Regions from separate parts of the Streptomyces sp. NPDC093097 genome, predicted to be linked through region 2. Evidence: riboswitches for the same ligand, from Rfam matches in the RefSeq annotation. Region 2 holds a riboswitch; the other holds the start of a gene.
What was found. A riboswitch is a leader RNA that binds a small molecule or an ion and turns the genes downstream of it on or off. The one in region 2 is predicted to bind glycine.
Positions count from the first base shown of each region.

Region 1 (3,402 bases), on a different contig from region 2:
GCGGTGCTGGTGGAAGACCGGGTGGCCGAGGTAGTCGTCGGTGCGCAGCAGCGACTGCGGCAGGGCGTCGGCCGCGGCCGCGTCCAGCGCCTCGATGTCGCCCCGGACCCCGAACGCGCCCCAGACGCCGGCCAGCTCGGCACGACCGGTGGTCTCGTCGCAGGCGATGCCGACGAGGTCCGCGTCCACCTGCCGGAGGTTGACACCGGCCTCGCGGGCGGCCGCGACGACCTCGGCGGCCCGACCCGGCACCCGCGCGGTCAGGGTGTCGAAGTACGCGTCATGGACGAGCTCGACACCGCCGTCCGCCAGGCCCTTGGCCAGGATCGCGGCGTAGCGGTGGGTACGCCGGGCGATGGTGCGCAGCCCCTCGGGACCGTGGTACACGGCGTACATACCGGCCATGACGGCGAGCAGCACCTGCGCGGTGCAGATGTTGCTGGTGGCCTTCTCCCGGCGGATGTGCTGCTCACGGGTCTGCAGCGCCAGGCGGTAGGCCTTGTTGCCGTCGGCGTCGACGGAGACGCCCACCAGCCGGCCGGGGAGGCTGCGGGCGTGCTGCTGGCGGACGGCCATGAAGCCGGCGTGCGGGCCACCGAAGCCCATCGGGACGCCGAAGCGCTGGGTGGTACCGACCGCTATGTCCGCACCGAGCTCACCGGGCGAGGTCAGCAGCGTCAGCGCCAGCAGGTCGGCGGCGACGGTGACGACGGCACCCAGCTCATGAGCCCGCTCGATGAGGGCCCGCGGGTCGCGCACCGCACCGGACGCACCCGGGTACTGGAGCAGCACGCCGAAGACGCCGCGCTCGGCGACCTCCTCCGGGATGCCGTCCGACAGGTCGGCGACCACGACCTCCACACCGGTCGGTTCGGCACGGGTCCGGACGACCGCGATGGTCTGCGGCAGACAGTCCGCGTCGACCAGGAAGACGCCCTGCTTGACCTTGCCGACCCGGCGGGAGAGCGCCATCGCCTCAGCGGCGGCCGTGCCCTCGTCCAGGAGGGACGCACCGGAGGTGGGCAGTCCGGTCAGGTCCGCGACCATGGTCTGGAAGTTCAGCAGGGCCTCCAGCCGGCCCTGCGAGATCTCCGGCTGGTAGGGCGTGTAGGCCGTGTACCAGGACGGGTTCTCCATCACGTTGCGCAGGATCACCGGCGGCGTGAAGGTGCCGTAGTAGCCGAGCCCGATCATGGGCGACAGGACCTGGTTGCGCTCCGCGAGGGCACGCAGCTCCGCCAGGACCTCGGCCTCGGTACGGGCCTGCGGCAGACCCAGCGCCTCGGCACTCTTGATCACGTCGGGGACTGCGGCGGCGGTGAGCTCGTCCAGCGATCCGAAGCCGACCTGCGCGAGCATCTTGGCCTGCGCCTCGTGGTCGGGGCCGATGTGCCGGTCCTCGAACGGGGTGCCGCGCTCCAGCTCGGTCAGGGGGATGCGGTTGGTGGTCATCGTGCGGGGGCCTCCTGGTCACTATGACCTACGAGGGGCACCACGGCGCTGGTGCCCGGACGGCCTCCCCCTCTGTCATCTCAACCTGAGAGCTTCACCGGCCCGCAGGCTGCGGCCCGGCTTTCACCGTCGGTGAGGAGGGGTTCCGGCGTGATGCTGTCCGTGGCCCGCCCTGCTTTCCAGAGTGACCTCGTCCATGCGGTACGTGTGCCTGAGAGTTTCCGGGGAGGATTTGCTCCTTCGGCGCCCCTGGTCGCGAACGACAAAAGGACTCTCCCGCATGGGGTCGACGGCCATCGCCAGCCTACCAGCGCACTGCCGGAACGATCCTTCGAGTGGCCGAGGCTTGGAATGTGCCGTTTCGTAGTTGTCACAAGGCAGTTGCGACCAATTGGAGGGACCGTGCAAACCGATATCGATCCCCGGAGCCTCATCGGCCGCAAAGCGTTCGACCGGAACGGCACGAAAATAGGGACCGTCGACGAGGTCTACCTCGACGATGCGACGGGCGAACCGGAGTGGGCGGCCGTCCGCACCGGCCTCTTCAGCCGAGACGCGTTCGTCCCCCTGGAACCGAGCAAGATGGTCGGCGAAAGCCTGCACATCCCCTACGACCGCAAGCTCATCAAGGGCGCCCCGGACTTCGGCGTCGGCCGGCACCTCTCCCCCGAACAGGAACTCCAGCTCTACCACCACTACCGACTGGATATCTCCTCGCCGGCCGCGGACCCCGCCTCGTCCGCCGGTGACACCGACTTCGGACGGATCGCCGGCGCGGACGGCTGATCCGGCCCGCCCAGCAGCGACAGGGGCTCACCCGGCCGCAGCGCCGGATCGTCGACGGCGAAGGTCCGCACCCGTCCCGGTGCGGACCACGGCGTCTCGAACCGCACGGTCACCCTCCCCACACCGCTGCCCTGCACCCACCCGGCGCCGAACTCCTCATGGACCACGTCCAGCCCCGGGTGCCAGCGCCGCGGCAGCTCCGGAGCAGCCTCGCGCTCCCCCGCCGGCACCTCCGCCGCCGGCTCCGCCGCCCCGCCCGCGGACCGCTCCTCCGCCTCCCGCTCCGTGGCCAGCTGCGCGAACAGGTCCTCCTGCGTGAAGTCGGCCAGCCCACTGACCCCCACACCCAGCAGCCGGACCCCGCCGGTGGTGTCCACCGTCTCCAACAGCCGTACAGCGGCCTCCCGGACGACCGCCGGGTCGTCCGTGGGCCCACGCAACGTCTCGGACCGGGTCAGTGTCGAGAAGTCGTAGTTCCGCACCTTGATCACCACCGTGCGACCGGACCGCCCGGCAGCCCGCAGCCGCGCCACACACCGGTCCGCCAGCCGCAGCATCTCGTTCCGCACCCGCGTCCGGTCCGTCAGATCGACCTCGAAGGTGTCCTCGACCGACACCGACTTCGCGTCCCGCTCGGCCACCACCGGCCGGTCGTCCTGCCCCATCGCCATCGCGTACAGCCCGGCGCCGTGCGCCTTGCCCAACAGCCGCACCAGCTCCGCCTCCCCCGCCTCGGCGGTCTCCGCGACGGTGTGGATCCCGGCCCGGCGCAGCGTCTCGGCCGTCGCCGGACCGACCCCGGGCAGCGTCCGCACCGGCATCGGCTCCAACAACTCCCGCTCGGTGCCGGGCTCGATCACCACCAGACCGTCCGGCTTCGCCGCCTCCGACGCGATCTTGGCAAGCATCTTGGCACCGGCCAGCCCCACCGAACCGGTCAGCCCGGTGACCACCCGGATATCGCGCCGCAGCCGCTCCCCCACCGCCCGCGCCGCCGCCGACTCCGCCGGCACCCCGCCCGCCTCCAGGTCCACAAAGGCCTCATCCAGGCTCAGCGGCTCCACCAGCGGCGAGAGCGCCCGCAGCAGCTCCATGACGGCATCACTCACCTGGCGGTACAGCGTGAACCGCGGAGTGAGATAGGCAGCGTTGGGGCACAACCGG
Region 1 covers NZ_JBIVOW010000018.1:9,097-12,498, reverse strand. The annotation lists gene gcvP (aminomethyl-transferring glycine dehydrogenase) at 1-1,452, opposite strand, end outside; glycine riboswitch at 1,642-1,741, opposite strand; gene ACIQE0_RS26900 (PRC-barrel domain-containing protein) at 1,843-2,238, shown strand; gene ACIQE0_RS26895 (DNA polymerase IV) at 2,148-3,402, opposite strand, start outside.
Region 1: another riboswitch for glycine. It lies ahead of gcvP (aminomethyl-transferring glycine dehydrogenase); the one in region 2 lies ahead of gcvT (glycine cleavage system aminomethyltransferase GcvT).

Region 2 (3,402 bases):
CGCAGCTGCTGGGGGTTGTCCATGGCTCGATTCTCCTGTACGCGGGGGTGTGATGGTGACGGGGGTCTTGCCCAGTGAGACGCGTGGCGCCGGGCGCACGGGCGCAGGTCCGCGGTGGGCGCCGCGGACTCGCCGCTCCCGCCTGCTACTTCTGGCGCTTGTAGAAGGGCAGCGCGGTGACCTCGTAGGGCTCGTGGGCGCCGCGGATGTCCACCCGGACGCCCGCCGTGCCCGGCGCGGCGTACGCGGCGTCGACGTAGGCCATGGCGATCGGCTTGCCGAGGGTGGGGGAGGGCGCGCCCGAGGTGACCTCGCCGATCACCGTGCCGTCGGCCGCCACGACCGGGTAGCCGGCGCGCGGCACCCGGCGGCCCGCGGCCACCAGGCCCACCAGCGTGCGCGGCGGGGACTGCTCGGCGCGCTCGGCGGCCGCGGCCAGCGCCGCGCGCCCGACGAAGTCGCCCTCCTTCTCGAACTTCACGACCCGGCCCAGGCCCGCGTCGAACGGGGTGAGCGCGGTGGTCAGCTCGTGTCCGTACAGCGGCATCCCCGCCTCCAGGCGCAGGGTGTCGCGGCAGGACAGACCGCAGGGGGCCAGGCCGACGTCCTCGCCCGCCGCGGTCAGCGCCTCCCACAGCGCGACCGCGTCCGCCGGCCGGACGAACAGCTCGAAGCCGTCCTCGCCGGTGTAGCCGGTGCGGGCGATCAGCGCCTCGACGCCGGCGACCGTGCCGGGCAGGCCCGCGTAGTACTTCAGCCCGTCCAGGTCGGCGTCGGTCAGCTTCTTGAGGATGCCGGGGGACTCCGGGCCCTGCACCGCGATCAGCGCGTAGGCGTCCCGGTCGTCGCGGACCGCGGCGTCGAAGCCCGCCTGGCGCTCGATCAGCGCGTCCAGCACCACCTGGGCGTTGGAGGCGTTGGCGACGACCATGAACTCGGTCGCGCCGAGGCGGTAGACGATCAGGTCGTCGAGGATGCCGCCGTCGGGGGCGCAGATCATGGTGTAGCGGGCGCGGCCGACCTTCAGCGCGCTGAGGTTGCCGACCAGCGCGTGGTCGAGCAGGGCGCCGGCCTGCGGGCCGGTGACGGTGAGCTCGCCCATGTGGGAGAGGTCGAACAGGCCGGCGCGGGTGCGGACCGCGAGGTGCTCCTCGCGCTCGCTGCGGTAGCGCAGCGGCATGTCCCAGCCGGCGAAGTCGGTCATGGTCGCGCCGAGCGCGCGGTGCGTGGCATCGAGCGCCGTGCGGCGGGGGGCTTCAGTCATCGTTCCGGGCTCCCAGGCATGGGTGACAAGACGGTCTCCCCATCTGTCATCGGAACCTGAGAGGTTCACCGGGATCCCGCGGGCGGGCCCGGTTTGCACCTTGGGTGGAGCCGCCCCGTTCAGCCAGGCAGTGGCTCGCTTTTCAGATCTGCCTCGCCCGCGCGGTATATGGGGCCTGAGAGATTCAAGGGAGGACTTGCTCCTTCGGCGCCCCGCCAAGACGGCCGGGGACTCTCCCGCGCGGATTCAAGCGGCCGGTATGGAATTGGCTGACTGCGCACGGGGCGACCTTCCGGTGCGCCCGTGGCGGCCACATCATTACACGGGAACGCCGTTTGCAGGAGTCCCAGCTGCCGCTTTTGTTCCCGGTCGGGCCTGCCGCACCGCCCGCGGCGGGGCCCGTCGCCGGGCCGCCCGGCGGGCCGTCACCTCGGGGGCGCACCCGCCGGCCCTTGCCGCGCATTACCTTTTCTTGACACTCTGCACGCTCTGCGGGAGCGCCGGGGCACGCGCCCGGCGCGGGTCCTCGGGGAGGGGCGGGCACGGTGCACGGCGAGCTGGCGTACACGAGAACGGCGGGGGCCGCGCCCCCGGAACCGGTCCGGGACGAGCCCCCGGAACGACACCGCGGGCGCCGTGCCGACCGCCCCCGCCGCACCGATCTGCGCGGCCCCGGCCGGCCCCCGCACACCGTGCTCCGCTTCCCGCCCGGCGATCTCGTCGTGGTCTCCGGACTGCCGGGCAGCGGCAAGAGCACCCTGATGCGGCGGGCGGTGCCCGTGCGCGACGGCCGCGGCGCACCGGTGCACCGCGTCGACTCCCAGGACGCCCGGGAGACTTGGGAGGGCGGCCCGCTGCGCCGGCTCCCCTACGCCCTCTGCCGCCCGCTGGTCCGCGTCGCGCACTACCGCACGCTGCGCCGCGCGCTGCGCTCCGGCGCGAGCGTGGTGGTGCACGACTGCGGGACATGGGCGTGGGTGCGCCGCTGGCTCGCCCGGACCGCCCGGCGCGGCGGCCGGGCGCTGCACCTGGTCCTCCTCGACGTACCGCCCGCGGCGGCCCTGGGGGGCCAACGGGCGCGCGGCCGCGGGGTGTCGCGGTACGCCTTCGCCCGCCACCGCCGGGCGGTGCGCCGCCTGGTGAAGCGGGCCGAGACGGCCCGGCTCCCGAGAGGCGTCGGCTCCGCGGTGCTGCTGGACCGGCGCTCCGCCGCGGCGCTGGAGCGGCTCACCTTCGACTGAGCGGACCGTCCCCGCGCACGTCGCCGGCTTCGAGCCGCGGCCCGTCGCCCGTTAGGGTCTGATCCACCGGGCGGGTCCGCACACCCGCCTCCGGGAGGAGTCGGCCGGGCAGCCCGGCCAGTAATGGGTGGGTGAGATGAACTATCCGGACAATGACCCGCGGCACGGCGGGCCGGTGCCGGCAACGGACGCGGGGATACCGCCGGTCGCCTGGCCGGCCAACGAACTGGAAGAGGTGCTGGGCGCCTCGGTCGGCCACCCCGAGGCCGGCGGCCGGATCGTCGAGGTGCTGGGCCGCAGCCAGGTATGGGTGCCGCTGCCCGAGGGCGGCGGACCGGACAGCGCGGGCCCGGGGGCGTCCGGCCTGGACGTGCCGACCACCGAGATCGACGGCGCCGCGTACGTCCCGGTCTTCAGCTCCGAGCAGGAGTTCCGGCGGGTCGTCGGCACGCACCTGTCGTACACCGTCGCGCCCGCGGGGGAGTTCGCCCGCGGGCTGCCGCCGCTGCTGGGCCTGGTGGTCAACCCCGGTGGCACCGTCGGCGTCCCGCTGCCGCCGCCCGCGGTGGCCGAACTGTGCCGGACCGGGCGCACGGAACTGGACGGCCCGCCGACCGCCGGCGCCCGGGTGCGGCTCTTCGAACCGGACTGGCAGGACGAGCCGGTGGACTTCCTCGCCGCCGCCGGACTGGCCTTCTCCGGCGCCGGGTTCGTGCGCACCGCCCGGCGCGCGCTGGCCAGCGTCGAGGGCGACACGCCGGCGCTCTTCGTCGGGGTGCAACTGGACGTCGCGCCCGAGCGGTTCCAGGACGGCTCCGCCCGCGACGAGGCGCTGACGGCCCTGGGGCGGGCCCTGGGGCAGGTGCCGGTGCCCTGGCCGGTCCAGCTCGTGCTGCT
Region 2 covers NZ_JBIVOW010000009.1:264,245-267,646, reverse strand. The annotation lists gene gcvH (glycine cleavage system protein GcvH) at 1-23, opposite strand, end outside; gene gcvT (glycine cleavage system aminomethyltransferase GcvT) at 146-1,264, opposite strand; glycine riboswitch at 1,417-1,513, opposite strand; gene ACIQE0_RS18330 (AAA family ATPase) at 1,810-2,505, shown strand; gene ACIQE0_RS18325 (enhanced serine sensitivity protein SseB) at 2,642-3,402, shown strand, end outside.